4 regions of the Pseudomonas sp. PME37.24/006 genome follow, and region 1 is predicted to be linked to each of the others. Evidence: predicted binding sites of a transcription regulator. Region 1 holds the regulator's gene; each other region holds the start of a gene.
The links. The regulator FliA, encoded in region 1, starts transcription of late flagellar genes. The targets are predictions, from matches to a motif close to CTAAAGTTTNNNNNNNNNNNGCCGNTAA.
Positions count from the first base shown of each region.

Region 2: ACZ3GY_RS02630 (methyl-accepting chemotaxis protein) is a predicted target of FliA. The motif match lies at 3,180-3,207, and genes of this name have one in related genera.
Region 3: ACZ3GY_RS00380 (methyl-accepting chemotaxis protein) is a predicted target of FliA. The motif match lies at 1,372-1,399, and genes of this name have one in related genera.
Region 4: motA (flagellar motor stator protein MotA) is a predicted target of FliA. The motif match lies at 1,819-1,846, and genes of this name have one in related genera.

Region 1 is NZ_JBVHNL010000002.1:683,663-688,325, forward strand. Features, by position in the region: gene ACZ3GY_RS08700 (chemotaxis protein CheA) at 1-889, opposite strand, end outside; gene ACZ3GY_RS08705 (protein phosphatase CheZ) at 901-1,689, opposite strand; gene ACZ3GY_RS08710 (chemotaxis response regulator CheY) at 1,709-2,083, opposite strand; gene fliA (RNA polymerase sigma factor FliA) at 2,237-2,980, opposite strand; gene fleN (flagellar synthesis regulator FleN) at 2,977-3,816, opposite strand; gene flhF (flagellar biosynthesis GTPase FlhF) at 3,904-4,663, opposite strand, start outside.
Region 2 is NZ_JBVHNL010000001.1:568,562-573,224, reverse strand. Features, by position in the region: gene ACZ3GY_RS02640 (hypothetical protein) at 94-417, opposite strand; gene ACZ3GY_RS02635 (response regulator) at 546-935, opposite strand; gene ACZ3GY_RS02630 (methyl-accepting chemotaxis protein) at 1,075-2,982, opposite strand; gene ACZ3GY_RS02625 (GFA family protein) at 3,274-3,678, opposite strand; gene ACZ3GY_RS02620 (AEC family transporter) at 3,777-4,663, shown strand, end outside.
Region 3 is NZ_JBVHNL010000001.1:82,555-87,217, forward strand. Features, by position in the region: gene ACZ3GY_RS00380 (methyl-accepting chemotaxis protein) at 1-1,328, opposite strand, end outside; gene ACZ3GY_RS00385 (hypothetical protein) at 1,740-2,570, shown strand; gene ACZ3GY_RS00390 (YdgA family protein) at 2,728-4,338, shown strand.
Region 4 is NZ_JBVHNL010000005.1:65,359-70,021, reverse strand. Features, by position in the region: gene ACZ3GY_RS21335 (rhodanese-like domain-containing protein) at 1-201, opposite strand, end outside; gene ACZ3GY_RS21330 (HDOD domain-containing protein) at 269-1,780, opposite strand; gene motA (flagellar motor stator protein MotA) at 1,903-2,754, shown strand; gene motB (flagellar motor protein MotB) at 2,760-3,782, shown strand; gene rsgA (small ribosomal subunit biogenesis GTPase RsgA) at 3,821-4,663, opposite strand, start outside.

The DNA of each region.
Region 1 (4,663 bases):
TCGCCGCTGGTTCGACGAACTTACCTTTGCCGTGCAGCTGATCGAGCAGCGACTCGAACTCATCATCGGTGATTTCATCGCTCTGCGCCGCAGAGCTGGCGGACGCAGCAGGAGCCGTCGGTGCCGGCGCCTCTACCGCAGCAGCGACGAATTGGCCTTTGCCATGTAACTGATCGAGCAGAGCCTCGAATTCGTCATCGGTGATGTCGTCGCCATTGGCGCTGCTCGAGACACTGGCCGGTACAGGCGCAGCCGTTTCGACAGCGGCTGTCGCCGAAGCCGCGAACTGACCTTTGCCATGCAACTGATCGAGCAGCGACTCGAATTCATCGTCGCTGATTTCGTCGTCCGAAGCGCTCGCTTGCGGTTGTGGTTCGTCGTCCAGAGCATCGAGGAGCTGTGCGAACTCACTGTCGGTGATGTCCGCCTCTGCTTGGGCGGCCTGGGCTACTGATTCAACGGGCATAGCTGCAGCAACCGCAACAGACCCTGCGGCAGGAGCAGGCTCAGCGAGTCGTGCCAGCGCTGCCAGCAGCTCGGGAGAAGCCGGCGTCGGCGTAACACGCTCGCGTACTTCGGTGAACATGCCATTGACGGCATCCAGCGCTTCGAGCACTACGTCCATCAACTCGGAGTCGACGCGACGCTCACCCTTACGCAGGATGTCGAACACGTTCTCGGCAATATGGCAGCATTCCACCAACTCATTGAGCTGCAGGAAGCCTGCCCCGCCTTTTACCGTGTGAAATCCCCGAAAAATCGCGTTGAGCAGATTCATATCGTCCGGGCGGCTTTCCAGCTCCACCAACTGCTCGGACAACAGCTCGAGAATCTCGCCGGCCTCTACCAGGAAATCCTGGAGGATTTCTTCATCGGCGCCGAAGCTCATATGACGTGCTCCTAAAATCCCAGGCTGGACAGCAAATCGTCGACGTCGTCCTGGTTCGATGCGACGTCATCACGCTTATCGGCATGAATCTGTGGACCTTCACCATGGGACGTATTTTTTTGTTTGTTCTGCTCTACACGTAATTCATTGTGATCGTGATCGATGCCGGCGAAACGGTCGACCTGGCTGGCCATCAGCATCAGTTTCAGCAGATTGCTCTCTACCTCGGTCACCAACTGGGTGACGCGTTTGATCACCTGCCCGGTCAGATCCTGATAGTCCTGCGCCAGCAAAATGTCGTTGAGGTGCCCGGACAGTTTGCTGTTGTCACGCTGGCTGCGCGCCAAAAACAGCTCGATGCGTTTGGCCAACTCACGGAAAGCCTCAGCGCCCATTTCACGGCGCATGAAACGCCCCCAATCTTCGCTCAGAGCATCGGCTTCGCTGCTCAAATCATTGACCAGTGGTGCACTCTGCTCGACCAGATCCATGGTGCGATTGGCCGCACGCTCGGTCATGGTCACGACGTAGTTGAGCCGCTCCGTCGCGTCAGATATCTGTGAGACTTCATTGGCGTGGGGCACCCGAGGGTCAAGCTGAAAATTGACGATGGCGTTGTGCAGCTCACGCGTGAGCTTGCCGACTTCGTGGTAAAGACCACGGTCGCGCGCCTTGTTCAGTTCATTGATCAGCTGTACCGCTTCGCCAAAGTTGCCTTGTTCGAGGCTGCTTACCAGTTGGCGGGCATTGCTTTTCAGAGTCGACTCGAGGTCGGCCTCTTGAGAATCTTCGTGTTCCATAACAACCTCGCGGCAGACATCAGCCGTTGACCCGCTCGAAGATTTTTTCGATCTTTTCCTTGAGCACCTGGGCGGTGAATGGCTTGACCACGTAGCCGTTCACACCAGCCTGAGCGGCCTCGATGATCTGATCACGCTTGGCTTCTGCCGTCACCATCAACACTGGCATTTGCTTCAAGCGTTCATCCGCACGCACCGCGCGCAGCAGATCGATTCCGCTCATGCCCGGCATGTTCCAGTCGGTCACGAGGAAGTCAAAGCTGCCGCTTTGCAGCATCGGCAAGGCCGTGACGCCATCGTCGGCTTCCGCCGTATTGGTAAAGCCCAAATCACGCAAAAGATTCTTGATGATCCGGCGCATCGTCGAGAAATCATCGACGATGAGGATTTTCATGTTCTTGTCCAAGTCGACCTCCGTACAGTCCTAAAACGCCATCAGCATTCTGAAGCGCTTATAAATCGTGAAACCGGCCTGGCGGAACGCCGCAAAACTATTGCGCCCGGCTTTGCTGCGTTCACTGTGTTTTTCCAGCGCCCTGCTAATTCCTTATGCGCGCCATTCCACTAACCGTGCGCGTAAACGCGCGGCACACTGACTGTGTAATTGGCTGACCCGCGACTCACTAACTCCCAGTACCTCGCCGATTTCCTTGAGATTCAACTCCTCGTCGTAATACAGCGATAACACCAACCGCTCACGCTCCGGCAGATTGCTGATAGCGTCGGCCAGCGCTGCCTGGAAACGATTGTCTTCCAGCTCATGCGAAGGCCCTTGGAGCAAGGAGCTTGTGTCTTCCTGCAGCCCACCGCTTTCGCCTTCTTGCAACAGATCGTCGAAACTGAACAGGCGGCTACCCAAAGTGTCGCCAAGAATGCCGTAGTAATCTTCGAGACTCAATTGGAGTTCGGCAGCAACCTCCTGATCTTTAGCGTCTCTTCCCGTTCTCGCTTCAATTTTTCGGATTGCGTCGCTGACCATCCGGCTGTTGCGGTGCACCGAACGCGGCGCCCAATCACCCTTGCGCACCTCATCGAGCATCGAACCCCGGATACGGATACCCGCGAACGTCTCGAAACTGGCGCCCTTACCGGCGTCGTATTTACGCGATGCCTCAAGCAGGCCAATCATGCCGGCCTGAATAAGGTCGTCCACCTGCACATTGGCAGGCAGACGCGCCAACAGGTGGTAGGCGATGCGTTTGACCAATGGCGCGTAACGTTCAATCAACTGATGCTGTGAATCTCGTGCTGTTGCCTTGCTGTACATACGGAGTCCAGAGGCTGTCGTCATACAGCCGTGTCTGCAGTCGGTTGTTGCACCAGGCGTTCAACGAAAAATTCCAGGTGGCCTCGCGGGTTGGCCGGCAATGGCCACGCATCAACCTTCTGGGCAATCGCCTTGAACGCCAGCGCGCACTTCGAACGAGGGAACGCCTCATATACCGCACGCTGTTTCTGTACGGCCTTGCGTACCGATTCGTCATAAGGCACTGCGCCCACGTACTGCAGCGCAACATCCAGAAAACGGTCGGTCACCTTGGTCAGCTTAGCAAACAGATTACGACCCTCTTGCGGGCTATGCGCCATATTGGCAAGCACCCGGAAACGGTTCATGCCGTGGTCTCGATTGAGCAGCTTGATCAGCGCGTAAGCGTCGGTGATCGAGGTCGGCTCGTCACATACCACCACCAGCACTTCCTGCGCAGCACGTACGAAGCTCACCACCGAGTCGCCGATGCCCGCGGCGGTGTCCACGATCAGTACATCGAGGTTGTCGCTGATATCACTGAAAGCCTGGATCAGACCAGCATGCTGCATGGGCGTAAGCTGCACCATGCTCTGAGTACCGGAGGCCGCCGGCACGACACGAATGCCACCCGGACCCTGCAGGACAACATCGCGAAGCTCGCACTGGCCGTCGATGACGTCAGCCAGGGTGCGCTTGGCCGTCAGGCCGAGCAATACATCGACGTTGGCCAGCCCCAGGTCAGCATCCATGAGCATGACGCGCCGACCGAGATCCGCCAGCGCCAACGACAAATTCACCGACACATTGGTCTTGCCAACGCCGCCCTTGCCGCCGGTCACCGCGATCACCTGTACGGGATGCATACCCATGTTATCTATACACCTTGTCTAACTTCGCTTTAGAGCCACATGGCCATTGTGCGCTGCTGGAACGACCACAGCCAGCGCTTCGCCACACCTGCATGATCATCCTGCGCGTCGTGCCGGGTCTTGGTACAACCCGGCAAACATATCGGCCATCGTATCCTCACTCGGTTCATCCGGAGCCTGCAGGCCTACAGCACGGCTGACCAACTGATGGCTGCGCGGCACATGTACATCGTCCGGAATTCGCGGGCCGTCTGCCAGATAGGCTACCGGTAGACGGTGGCTAATAGCCAGACCCAATACCTCTCCCATGCTGGTTGCCTCATCCAGTTTACTCAGAATGCAGCCGGCCAGCCCACAGCGCTTGTAACTGTGATACGCCGCCTTGAGCACTTGCGCCTGGCTGGTTGCAGCCAGCACCAGATAATTGCGGGCGTTGATGCCTCGGCTTGCCAGGGTCTCCAATTGCATACGCAGCGCTGGGTCATTGGCTGGCAGGCCGGCAGTATCGATGAGAACCACTCGCTTGCGCACCAACGGCGCCAGCGCCTGAGTCAATGACTGACCTGGATCAACGTGGGTCACGGAAACGCCAAGGATACGGCCCAGCGTTTTGAGCTGCTCCTGAGCACCGATACGGTAGCTGTCCATACTCACCAGCGCGATATTCGCAGCGCCGTACTTGAGTACGTAGCGTGCCGCGAGCTTGGCCAGGGTGGTGGTCTTGCCCATGCCAGCCGGGCCGACCAGGGCGATCATACCGCCCTCCTCCATCGGCTCTTGCTTGGGCGTCTGAATCGAGTGTGCCAGGTGCGCCAGCACCATACGCCAAGCCTGGCGTTGATCGCTCAGCGAGGCA
Region 2 (4,663 bases), on a different contig from region 1:
AAGGGTTACACCAGCATGAAGCCAAGTAAGGTAAGGCAGTAATGCAGGCATCAAACAATCAGGGCTGTCTCGCAGCCCTGATGAGGCAGCAAGTTACACGTACGCCTGGCGAGCAGCACCGCGTGGCAGCCGGTTGCGACCGGGAATCTGTTCCAGCTTCTGCTGCCATGCGGCCCGCACGCTCAGCGCAGCTTTGGCCTCAGGTTGTTTGGCCGGCGCCTTGGCGGCGCGAGCAGCAGCACGTAGCTCGGCCAGGGTTGGCGTGCGGTTGGCTGCCGCGGCTGGGGTAGCCTCCTTTTCGAGCGAGCGAAGGCAGAGTTTGCAGGAAACCTGCGCCTGATCCTGAGTAGCGCTGAGGCTCGCACCAGTGCGGCCACAAGCGACAATATCCGGGGCAGGCGAGTAGTGAATGGCCAACGTGACATCTCCAGCAGTAAAACGGGGGCGGCGATTCTACCTATCCACCAACCTTTCTGTGCAGTCACCTGAGAGAAGTCTTGTGTAACGAGACAGCCGCGAGGCCTTGCAGCCGTTACTGGAAGCGATCAAACCGGCTGAATGCCGGCCTGGGGTGCTTTTTCAGCGGTCATCGCCGCGCATATGGCGAGGAGCTGATTGACCGTCCACGGTTTGGGGATCACCGCCACGTTCAAACCTTCGAAATCGGTCGTCCCTTCCAGGAAGCCGGAAGAGATGATGATCGGCATATCTGGGAAGCGATCGCGAATCAGGTGGGCGAGAAAGATACCGTCGATATCGCCAGGCATGCTGAAGTCGGTCAACACCATCTGTACCTGCCCGTCGCTGCTGGACAGGAACTCCCAGGCGTCGTCGGCACAGGGGAAAGCTTTCACCTGATGACCTTCGTCTTCGAAGATCTCCACGAGGAGCTCTCTGATCGAGCGTTCGTCTTCGGCTATGACTATCAGTGGCATCGCATGAACCCGGGCAGTAGGAGTCAGGCTCTGACCAGCGGCCATGAGCAAGATTTCATAAATATCCGCGCCCTGCCGACTGGCGGCAACAGCGCCAGCCATGACGCTGCCTGCAGGCCAGGCAGCGTCCGCACGACCGTCATCCCAGGCGGAAACGGTTCACCAGTTTCTGCTGGTGCTCGGCCAGCCGCGCCAGCTCCAGGCTGGTGGCTGCGGTCTGCTCGGCACCGGAGCTGACTTGGATGGCGACATCGTTGATCTCGACCACGTTACGGTTAATGTCCTCGGCGACCGCACTCTGCTCTTCGGCAGCCGTGGCGATCTGCATGTTGCGGTCGTTGATCCCGGCGACGCCGGCGGCGATATCGGCCAGCAGGTCACCTGCGCGCTCGATGTTGGCCGCACCTGCGCGCGCCTTGCCGAGGGTTTCCTCCATCGAATGCGTGGCGAGATCCGAGCCTTTCTGCAGATTGGCGATCATCTCCTGGATATTGCCGGTGGACTCCTGGGTCTTCTGCGCCAGGGTGCGGACTTCGGAGGCGACCACCGCGAAGCCGCGACCGTGATCGCCGGCCCTCGCCGCTTCAATGGCCGCGTTGAGGGCTAGCAGGTTGGTTTGATCGGCAATCCCGCGGATCACGTCGAGCACGCCAGAGATCGAATCACTTTCCTGTTTCAGATCGCCGATTATCCGCGCGGTCTCATCCGCTTGAGTGGACAGTTCGCGGATGACCTCCACGGTACGCTCGATTTCCTGGCGGCCCTGAGTGGTACTGAGGTTCACCTGACGGGACATTTGCGCAGCGTCGCTGGTGCTCTGCGCCACGTCGCGAACCGTCGCGCTCATCTCGTTGATGGCGGTCACCACCAACTCGGTGCCTTGGCGCTGACGCTCCAGGCTGTTGCTGGTCTGCAGGGTCACCGCTGAGGACTCTTCAGCTGCGGTGGCCACCTGGGCGGTGGCGGAGCCAATCTCGCGCACGATCTGCGCCAGCTCTTCAGCCATGCGGTTGAGGTTACGGGTTATTTCGCCGAATTCGTCTTTGCCCTGATAGGTCGAGCGTGCGGTCAAGTCTCGCTGGGAAAGGGCCAGTAGCGCGGTGTTCGCCTCGCGCACGGCGAAGTTGATGTTGCTGATGATCAAGTAGGACAGCACGGTCACCACCGCCAGCGCGGCCATCACACCGATCACCGTCATCCACAGCACGCCAGCGGCCTTGTCACGCGCCTGGGCGGCCAGGATGCCGACCCTCTGACCCAGCTCGGTCTCCACTTCGCCCATCAGGTCAATGCGGCTGGTGGAAGTCTGGAACCAGTCGGTAGCCTTGACGCCCAGCGACTGACCAAGCGGTGTGTCGAAGGCCAGCTTCTGCAACCGGGCGACTTCCACGGCACTGGGCTGCTGCATCTTCTCGTCGAGCTTGCGTACGAAATCCGCCGAGGCGTTGCGGCGGAAGCCTTCGGAGTAAGCAGTGAACTCGCCCAGGTTGCGGCTGAAGGTGGAGAGCAGATCGGCGTCGAAACGATCCTGGTTGAACACCACGCCGAGCATGGCGCGCTCACGCCCGGCCCGCTCCTTCATCTCGATGAACTGGGTGAGCGACGACAGTACGCGGGCCAGCGATGGATCGTCGACGCTGCGCTCGAGGCCGTGGGTGTAGCCGATCAGCGTGCGGATGATCGCGGTATAACGCGCCCCCGACTCACGGTTGTCGATCGCCAGTTTGTCGATCTGCCCGCGAGTCGCATCCAGGCCGCTCAACGCGGCAAGGGCTTCGTCGAGCTGATCAGCCGCGCTGCCGGACAGCGCGCGCACTTCGCCCAGCGCCGTGTCGGTCTGCCCACGCATGCGCAGCAAGACGTCCTGCATATTTTTGCCCTGGCTACCCAGAAAAATCCCGCTGGCGCCCCGCTCGCGTTGCAGCACGGTAATCAACTGACTGACTTTCTGAGCGGCGGCGCTGGCCTCCTGGGTTCGATCCATCTCCTGCAAGGTCTGGTAACTGCTGGTGACCTGCAAGGCAGCAAGCCAGAGAAACCCAAACAGCGGGCACGCGAGTATCAGTAAGAGCTTGCGACTCAACGGGATATTTCTGAGCACGGGGTATCACCTATTCCATGGACTTCGGCAGATTCAATTACCAAGGGAAAAAGATTGTCTGTCGTCGTGCTTATGTACTGCGGCACGTTAAACAGCGAAAGCGCATCCATATGCGGCACGAAGGCATGTCAAGGGACGACTCTTGATCGGCCCAAAGCGAGCATTCTTTAGGGAAAACCAGACAAAGAGGAGGCTTACGCGCTACGGCGACCGTCACTTGGTTGGCCTAGAGGCAAGCTAGTCAATCCGCTCCTGCCGCTCTTCCGGCAAGTGCGTATCCACCTGCAGCCAGGGCAATCGGCTCTGGATCCAGATATGCCGATTCGCAGGCGCCTGTTCCGGGTGATCCAGCGTCGCGATGGTCACATCCATCGACTGCGGACTCAGGGTGGTGAGTAAAGCCAAATGCGCACCACAGGTTGGGCAGAAATACCGTGTGCAGGTCGCTGACGAGGCGTAGCGCGCGGGCTCGCCCTGCAGCCAGGTGAAGTGCTGTAGCGGCACGGTGATCCAGGTGACCAGAATGCCGCCGGTGCTGCGCCGACAGATCGAGCAGTGGCAATGGGCGATATCGCTCAAAGGCGCCTGGAACTGATAACGCAATGCGCCACATTGGCAGCCACCGCTATGTAGATCGCTCATCGTTCTCTCCTGAAGCCTGTTGATATCCAGCTCGCATCTGGCTTGCCTGATCGTGCGGCACTGGCGAAGATGCACGCTCACCACCACCGGGGGCTCCCGTGACCGAACTGCTTCTGGCCCTCTGGCCACTCTTCGCACTGATCGTTGCCGGTTATGAACTGCGCCGTCGCGGTTTTCCCAGTGAAGCCTTTTGGCCCGGGGCCGAACGCCTCAATTACTTCATTCTATTCCCCGCCCTGCTGTTCAACAGCCTGGCCACTGCGCCGCTGGACAACCCGCAGTTACCCAGGCTGGCGTTGGCCGTGCTGCTTGGTCTGGGCATAGCCTGGCTGGCACTGCTGATCGTACGCCGCCTGCGCGGCTGGCCGGCGTCGCGCTTCGGTGCTTTCAGCCAGGGCATTCTGCGTTTCAACACCTATCTGGGTCTGGCGGCGGTGGGCAGTTTGTTTGGCCAGCCAGGCTTGACCCTGGCCGCGCTGATGCTGGCGTTGATGGTGCCGACGGTCAATGTGCTGTCGGTGTGGTCGCTGACCGCCGAGCGTGGCGTCAGCGCACGCGGCCTGCTACTGCCGATCATCCGCAACCCGCTGATCCTCGCCTGTTTCGCTGGCGCCCTGGTCAATCTCAGCGGCCTCGGTTTGCCGGGCGGCAGTGGCCGCCTGCTCAGCCTGCTCGCCGCCGCCAGCCTGCCGCTGGGTTTGCTGTGCGTTGGCGCGGCACTCAAGCCGGAGCAACTGGGTGGCGAAATCCCCGCCTTGACCTGGAATAGCCTGCTGCGCCTGCTACTGATGCCGCTGCTGGCATTCTCCGTCGCTTACGCGCTGCAACTACCGGTGATGGAGAGCACCGTACTGGTACTGTTCTTCGCCCTGCCCACCGCACCGACCGCTTATGTGCTGACTCGCCAGTTGGGCGGCGATGCCAACCTGATGGCCGGCATCATCACGCTGCAACATCTACTCGCCGCGGCCTCCCTGGTCGCCAC
Region 3 (4,663 bases), on a different contig from region 1:
ATCGCCTTCACGGCCAGGTCAGAGTCGTTCTGAATGGCCGCGATCATCTGCTCGATTTCCTGGGTCGACACCTGAGTGCGATGCGCCAAAGCCCTTACTTCGTCAGCAACCACCGCAAACCCGCGACCTTGCTCGCCAGCTCGTGCGGCTTCGATAGCGGCGTTCAGTGCCAACAGATTGGTCTGTTCTGCAATCGCCCGAATCACCTCGACAACTTTGGTGATGCTCTGGGCACGATCTGACAACCCTTGAATCTGTTCGCTCGTGTTTTCAACGTTACCGTTCAGCTTTTGAATGGACTTCAATGTCTGAGCCACTCGCGCCAAACCTACTTCGGTATAGCCCTGGGTACGTTTTGACTCTTCGGAAGCAGATTCCGCGTTACGAGCGACTTCATCAACGGCCGCGCTCATTTCTGTGACCGCTGTGGCCGCTTGATTGACCTCGTCATTCTGGGCGACAAGACCCCGACTCGACTCCTCAGTGACCGCTGTCATCTCTTCTGACGCAGAGGCCAGTTGGGTGGACGAATCGGAGATCTGCATAATCGTGGTGCGCAGATTTTTCTGCATCTGCGCGAGCGCTTTCAACAGTCGCCCGGCTTCATCGGTGCCGCTGACCAAGACCTCCTTGGAGAGGTCGCTGGCCGCGATACGCTCCGCGACGGACAACGCATCGTTAATCGGAGAGGTAATACTTTTCGTCAGCAATAATGCCAACCCAGACGTCAAGATGACCACGCCCGTTATAAGGCCGACAACAAGCCAAAGGCCATTGCTATAGAGATCGGTCGCGGTTTGCCCAGCCTGCGCTGCACCTTCATCGTTGAAACGGGTCAAGTCCTTGACCTGCTGCTCCATATTATTGGTCAGGGGGCGGATGCTGGTACTCACCAGATTGACCGCTGCCGCTATGTCACCCTGCCTCATCAACGGTTCGAGAAGATCCAGTTGTTTGGAATAGGCATCGGCACTGTTTTTCACCGGCGTATAAAACGAGCGTTCTTTGTCGCTTGCGATGAGGGGCTCATAATTCGTCACCGCATCGGTGAACGCCTTGCGGTAGCCGGCGAAGCTTTCAATATTCTTTTGAATGGACTGGGGGTCTGCAAGGCCCCGCTGTGTTTCGAGCCTCAGGCGAAGGGCCGCATTGTTCATCAACGCCGTTTGTCGGATGCTAGCCATCCAGTTGAGCTCGACGTCTTTTTCGGCGTCCCTCAGCTTGCCCATTTGCACGATTGCAAATATGCCGAGCACAAAAACCAACGCGATTATTAAAGCGAAAAACAGGGATGCTCGTGGAGCTACATTGAGGTTTCTAAGGCGCATACGAGATTCCTGTTTTCCAGCGATGGTTGATATGTTCAACAGGCTATCGACCCAAAGGTGGAAACTTTAAGCATGTCGTCGAAAGGCTGTGCGTTTAGGTGTGTGCCGCGACACGGTCAGGGCTGGCGCGGATTGCAACGCCTCACGCTCAGCGTCGATGGCCGCGATTAGTTGGCCGCTACATGTGCCGCTTGACCCCGGTGCCGGAAGCCGAGCACAACAGCGATCCTCGTTCCGTTAAAGAATTGGCTAGCGACGCCGTTAAACGGGGATCGGAAACCTCAAAAGCGCCTTTGCATTCAAAAAATCATGTCGGCGGTAACGCTTACGCTGTGAAGCCCTTGCCTGCGCTAACAGCGGCTACTGTGCCGCTTGAGTGGCAGGGGTGGGTATGAATAGGAGACACATGATATGAGCGCCATACCTGTGGTCGGCTCGTACACCGTAACGGATCTACACGCAAACCACGCTGGGCGGGTCGCTACGAGCCAACCTGCGAATATCAACGAAGGGGTTGATAACGCTTCGCTCAGAGGCTCGCTGGTAACAAACAATACGGTCCAGATCAGCACAGAGGCTTTGGACAAGTATCAGGCGTATGCCGAGTCGGTAAGAACTGGCAGCACTCGCCCCAATGATCCAGTCATCGCTGCAAGGGCGGCTATTCACGATCCAAATGCGCTGAGTGAAGAAGAGCACAACGCGTTGATGGCAGGCCTGACCGGCGACACCATGGCTTCACGCTGGAGTGCCTTTGAAAGGCATGCGAAAGCCTTGGAAGCGGCGAACCTGAACCTGCGCTCTGCGTCTGAGCAGATTGAACAGACCTATACGAGCGTCCTGGAGAATATCGCCCAAGACCACCCGGATTTAAAGGCTGCGTCTTTTGGTTTCACTGTTAATGCCGGTGGAAAAATCGTTCTGACGACAGCCGAGGGGCTTAGCAGTGAGCAAGCGGATCGCCTGGTGCAGGCCCTGAATGAATCAGATGAATTGGTAAAGCAGGCCAATAACCTCGCGGATGCTCAGATCGCTGTCTTTGAGACCGAGCGGTTTAGCCTGGGCATTAACTTCAATCGTGACAACTACGCCCAGAGCATCGATATCGGCGCGCAGCTTCTGGCAAAAATTACTGCCCGAAACGCTCCCCGTGATGGATCAGCGAACGCCGTACTTCAGAAAAACTTCGACAGCAATTGGCGCCAGCAATTGTGGACCAACGGGGAGAGGAGCACCGTTTAAACGCCCGGCCATTCGCGCCGAACAAGAGCGCTCGCACAGTATGGCGAGCCCCATGGTGCTACCATCGTCGCCGCCTTTCGCAGTGCCGCGCTCGTCAAAAAGGGGTTGTTGCCAGGAAGGCTGAACATTCAAATCATGGACATGCATTGAGCAGACGATGAAAAAAATTGCAGGAATAGCGGTAGGCGTAGTGGTAGCAGTTGGTGTGCTCAGCACAGCCGGTGCCTGGTACACCGGTACTCAATTGCCGGGTGTTTTGCAGAACGCCATTGCAGAAGCCAACCAGCAGAGCCAGGACGCGCTGCTCGGTTCGGGCGCCACGGCCAAGCTGGAGCTGCTGTCGCTGGAAACCCGCCTGTTCACCAGTACCGCCCGCTACCGCCTCACCTTCGATGCGCCGGACAAGGAAAACCTCCCCAAGCACATGGAGATTTTGCTGGTCGACAACATCGAGCACGGCCCGCTGCCTGCGTCGCGCCTCAAGCGCCTTAATCTGTGGCCGGTCATGGCCGCCAGCAACTATGCGCTGGAGGCCAACGAATACACCCAGAAGTGGTTCGATGCCGCCAAGGGCGCTGCGCCGCTTACCGGCCAGGGCAGCCTGGGCTATGACGGATCTACCAGCGGCACTCTGGTACTGACGCCTCTGGACTTCGCGCCGACGCCGACCTCCACGGTCAAGTTCTCCGGCCTGACCCTGGATGGGGAAGCCAGCAAGCATGCGGTCGCATTCAAGGCAGTCGGCGCCATGGACAGCCTGCTCGTCACTGCGACCGACAGTGAGGGCGCTCCTATTCAGGTCGAGCTGCGGGGCCTGACCCTTAACAGCGACCAGAAGCGCGGCAGCGGCGATTTCTACCTCGGTGACAGCGCCCTCAAACTGGCCACCGCGCAGATCAAGGTCGGCGACAAACCCCCGGTGCTGGTCAAGGACATCGCCCAGTTCGGCAGCCTGCAGGAAACCGGCAATGTGCTGGGCGGGCGCATGGGCTATGACATCGGCATGGTCAGCTACGACGGCAAAGACCTCGCCGGCATGCACATGCTCTGGTCGCTGAAGAACTTCGATGCTGCTGCCGTGCAATCCTTGCTCGAGCTGTATCGCGACAAACTCAAGCCCATCCAGGAAACTCAGGCTCTTGGTGAGGATGCGCCGGATCTGGCGTTGTCGCCCGAGGACGAAACGCGCCTCAAGGCCGATATCGAAAAACTGCTGGCCGCCAAGCCACAAGTTGCCCTGGAAAAATTCAGCCTCAAAACCACCAACGGCGAAGCATCGCTGAGCATGGCACTGGATCTGAACAAGCCCGAATCGTTCGAGCTGGCGCCAGACGAGATCGCCAAGCAGATGATCGCCAAGCTGGATGCCAAGCTGTCCATCGCCAAGGCCATCATCGGTGATGGCGTTCGTGCTCAGGCCATGATCGAAGGTCAAACCGACGCCAAGGCCATCGAAGACCAAGCTGCCATGTTCACCGAAATGGGCAGCGGCATGGCCCTCGGTACCGGCCTGCTGACCCTGGAAGGCGACACCCTGCAAGCGTCGTTGCACTACGCCAACGACAAGGTGACCTTCAACGGCCAAGACATGACCGTCGAGGAGTTCGCCATGTTCGTCATGTCCAAAGCCAATGGCCTGGGCGGTGGTGCTCTGGGTGGTGACGATCAGTCGCAATACGACGAATCGGATGAAGCCTATCCAGAAGGCGGCTTCGGCGAAGAAGACTACGACGAGAGCGAGCCGCAAGAGCAACCGTCGGCGCAGTAAGACGCGGGAGCAACACGCAAAAGGCCAGTCATGCGACTGGCCTTTTTTATTGCTGCGCCAGGCATCGCTCGTTGCGTACGGAATCAATAGGTTTGCAGCCATTGGCCTGGCCGCTGCATTCCAGGCGCTTCACGGGCTCTCGGTGCCCACACCACAGATTGGATGCAGCGAACGCGATTAACACGTAGATCGTGGCTTCTCTGACGATTAACTCCTCCCGGAAACCGTGGTCTGTCCCGTCTCATTTCAAGATTCTCATCCTCGGGCCGATGCAGTCATACCTACTCTGGAGTCCTTGTCGTGTTCAACTCTCGCCTCAAACAAA
Region 4 (4,663 bases), on a different contig from region 1:
CGCCTGCCCAGGCTGCAGGCCGGGGGCTGGCGGTTTACCCAGTTGAGTACGTTTGGGGTCGACGAAGTGGGCGCCGGGAATATGTCCAGCCTGGTAACGGGCGCTGCTGCTCAGGTCGACCAGAATCAGGCTCGGCTCTTCCAGTCGCGTCGCGAGATCCGCAGGTTCGATGACCAGCGGCAGTTCGTCGAAGGCAGTCATGCAGGCCTCTGTTGATGAAAATAAGAGTGCGATTGTAGCGCAGGCAAGTCAGCGAGAAACCCGTCACTCAGCGGTTACGTTTGCTGAACGTGTCCAGGGCGCGCTCGATGCATTGCGCGGTCTTGGCGAAGGCTTGCAGAACGGTATCGCTGATCGGTTTGCCGTGCAGGTCGGCGAACAGAATCATCACCACCCGATCATTGCTGGCTAGTGATCGGATCAGCAGGTGCTCACTGGGTATTAGAGCTTTCAGGTTGCCAGGGAGCAGGGCAGAGAACTGGGCAATATTGGCGGGTGTCAGGCGCAGTTGCGCCGGCGCCTGGAGCAGGCGACGCAGCACCTGGCTTTGCCCCGGGTCGAGCGTCAGGCCGCTGGCGCTGGCATCGACGCCTGCATGTTGCTGCACCTGCAGGCGGCTATGGCTGCGGTCGGCGAGCAGCAGGATTTGGCGCGATAGACCGGTCGCTTGCAGCGCCCCATGGGCGCAACGGGTGAGCTGTTCCACGTTGCTGAACGCCGTTGGCTGGGTGAGCAGTTGGGTACACAGCTGGCGCCAGTCGCCGGTTTGCGGTGTGGGCGCCGGTTTGGGGGGCTGGAAGTGCCGTGCATGCCAAGGCCACAGCAACGCTTCGGCGGGGTGCCAAAGACCAGTGGTGTCTACCTGTCGCGCGCTGTGTGCTGCATTCTGGTGAATGTGCTGATGCAGCTCCGCAAGTGGCATTTGCAGGTACAGGCTATTGAGCGTTTGCCAGCGCCGGGTGTGTCTGCCGCTCCAGGCGTTGTGCGCCGAGACGGCCAATACGTTGGCCAGTAAGATGCTGTTGGCCGGTTGCATGAGCCAGCGTTGCAGGGGCGGATCGCTGTCCAGCTGCTGCTGTTGGCGTAGGGGATCATCGTGCAGGCGCGCCAGGCGTAGCGCCCTGGCCAGTAGGCGCCGGTCGCTGATCAGCAGCTGATAGCCCTGAATGATCCAGGCAGGCAGACGCCAGTGCTCAGCCAGTGCCAGGCACAATTCAAAGAGGGAAATACCCAGCAGGTCGCGTTCGACCCGTGCAGGTCGCTCGCCTTTGATCAGCACGCGTTGCTCCCAGGTTTCGAACAGCTGGGGATGAGCCGCCAGCAATGCCCACACCGGCGAGAGAAACAACAAGCTGCCCCAGTGGATTTCCTGCCACAGGCGGGCGAGGCGTGCGGCGAACAGGCCATTGGCCTGCTGCGCGGCGTGCTGGCTGATCAGCTGGATCTGGCGAAGCGGCTGAGGAATGTCTGTGATCGCCTTGGCCGGTATGCGCATCAGCAGTTCTTCGGCGCGCTTGAGGCCGAGGCGATTGAGCGCGGTTTCCAGGCTTTCCGCCGCTTCACCCATGCTGCTGCTCTTGCGATTGGTTTCACGCAATACGCTGAGCACCAATGCCGGGCTGTCCTGCATCAGGTCGGCGATCTCGCGTAGCGAGCGGCGGCTATCGCTCAGTGCGCGGCGTACCTGCTGGTGATGCTGAGTCGGGATAGGCAGTACTTGGCCATCCAACTGCTTGAGCCAGGCATCGAGGGTGCGGGGTAACGGCGTGCTTGCGACCATGGGGATATGCCAAAATGGCTTTTTTTAGACTTAACTGACTATAGTCTCGCCCATCTCTTCCGATAAGTAGAAGGGGTGTTTCGCGCGACCTCCCTTTCTTTTCACTTTTTTAAGTTTTCTTTATGGCCAAAATCATCGGCATCATCGTTGTCTTCGCCTGCGTCTTCGGCGGTTTCGTCGCGTCTGGCGGCAAGCTCATGGCGCTGGTGCACCCTTTCGAGGTGCTGATCATCGGCGGGGCCGCGCTAGGCGCGTTCCTGCAGGCCAATCCGGGCAGTATGTTCATGATCGTCCTCAAGAAATCATTGAAGATGTTCAAGTCCAGGTTCACTCACGACTACTACCTGGAAGTACTGCGCCTGCTCTATGAAATTCTCAACAAGGCGCGCCGCGAGGGGATGATGGCCATCGAGGCCGATCTCGAGGATCCCGCAGCTAGCCCGATCTTCAGCAAGTACCCGGCGGTGCTGGGCGATGAACGCATGGTCGCCTTCATCTGCGACTACCTGCGCATCATGTCCTCGGGCAACATGGCGCCTCACGAGCTTGAAGGCCTGTTCGACATGGAGCTGGTTGGCCTCAAGGAGGAACTCGATCATCCCGCCCACGCCGTGGCGAAGATCGCCGACGGTATGCCGGCCATGGGTATCGTGGCCGCGGTACTGGGTATCGTGATCACCATGTCGATTCTTGCCGAGGCGGATAACGCGCAGATCGGCGAGAAGGTCGGCACGGCGCTGGTTGGTACCTTTCTCGGGATTCTCGCTTCCTATGGCTTTTTCGGCCCACTGGCCGCCGCGCTCGAGCACGATGCCAAGGAAGAACTGAACGTCTACGAGGCCATCAAGGCCGGCCTGGTCGCCTCTGCGTCCGGAATGCCGCCGTCGCTGGCGGTGGAGTTCTCGCGCAAGACCCTCTACCCGGCGCACCGCCCAAGCTTCAGCGAGCTTGAACAGGCAATGCGCGGGAACTAAGCACCATGGAAAACAACCAGCCGATTATCGTCAAGCGGGTCAAGAAGGTCGCCGGGGGCCACCATGGTGGTGCCTGGAAAATCGCCTTCGCCGACTTCGCCACGGCGATGATGGCCTTCTTCATGGTGATGTGGCTGATGTCCTCGGCCACGCCCGAGCAGAAAAAGCTGATTTCCGGCTACTTCAAGGATCCCATCGGCTTCTCCGAAAGTGCCAGCCCCTACGTGATCGACCTCGGAGGCTCACCGACTCCTTCGCCGGATCGCACCCTCAACGAACAGCCCCAGGAGTCGCCGGGGGACGAAGCGGACACTGACCCCAAGGATCCGGCCGAGCTGGACGCCGAGCAGGCCGAGGCCAAGGCCGAAGAGGTGGAGCGCGAGCGTCTGGAACTGCTGCTGCAGGAGCTGCAGAACAAGGTCGAGCAGGATCCGCAGTTGCAGCGCTTCAAGGATCAGATTCTGTTCGAAATCACCCAGGACGGTTTGCGCATTCAGATCGTCGATGCCGAGAATCGGCCGATGTTCGCCCTGGGCAGCGCCCAGTTACAGCCCTATTTCGAGGACATCCTGTTCGCACTGACCGACACCATCAAGGCCGTGCCGAACAAGATCAGCGTCAGTGGCCATACCGATGCCAAGCCTTTCGCCGGCGCTGGCGGCTTCGGCAACTGGGAGCTGTCGGCCAACCGCGCCAACGCCGCGCGTCGGGTGTTGACCGCTGCGGGATACGACGATGCCCAGGTGGCGCGAGTGGTCGGTTATGCGTCTTCGGCACTGTTCGACCGTGACGACCCCTTGAACCCGGTCAACCGCCGCATCGATATCGTGGTGCTGACCAAAAAGGCACAACGCAATATCGAAGGGGAGCAGGGCGGCGGCGAACTGGCGCCCGATCAGGCTCCCGACGCTCCTGCGGGCGGTAGTGGTGGCGCGCCAGCGGCCGAACCGTTATCTAACGAGCAGATGCGCGAGCGGCTGAATATCTTCGAGGACGGTACGTTGCAGATGGATCAGCCGAGCGAGTAATGAGGTCACGCGCTCGACTAGGATCGGTCGGCGATGACTCAGTATTCCGACTCCGGCAGGCTGGCCAGAATGTGTCGGTAGCTGTTCATTCGTTGCGGTTGAATGCGGCCATCCTCCAGCGCCTTGAGTAGCGCGCAGCCAGGCTCGCGGTCGTGCTTGCAGTCGCGGAAGCGGCAATGGCCGAGCAGCTCGGCAAACTCGATGAAGCCTGCCTCCACGTCATCTCGGCTGACATGCACCAGACCGAACTCACGGATACCCGGTGAGTCGATCAACTGGCCGCCACCGGGGAAATGGAACAGCCGTGCCGTGGTGGTGGTGTGCGTGCCCTTGCCGGTCAGCTCGGACAGCGGGCCCACTCGGGTATCGACGCCCGGCAGCAGGCTATTGACCAGCGACGACTTGCCCACACCGGACTGGCCGACGAATACGCTGATATTGCCATCGAGCTGCTGCTTGAGCTGCTCCATGCCATCACCTTCCAGGGCGGACACTTCCAGCAGCGGGTAACCCAACTGGCGGTACACGCCGAGCAGTGCGTTCAGCGCCGTTTCGTTCTGCGCATCGATCAGATCGGCCTTGTTGAGCAGCAGCAGTGGGCGGATGCCGGCATGCTCGGCCGCAACCAGATATCGGTCGATCAGGTTGGCGTGAGGCTCGGGCAACGGTGCGAAGACGATGACGATCAGGTCGACGTTGGCCGCTACCGGCTTCAGCTGGCCACGGGTATCCGGGCGACACAGCTCGGTGTCGCGCGGCAGCTGGGCGACGATCACGCCAATACCCTGATTGCCTGGGCGCCACACCACGCGGTCGCCGGTCACCAGGGTCGGCAGGTTGGCGCGCAGGTGGCAGCGGAATATCTGGCCTGACAGCTCGCC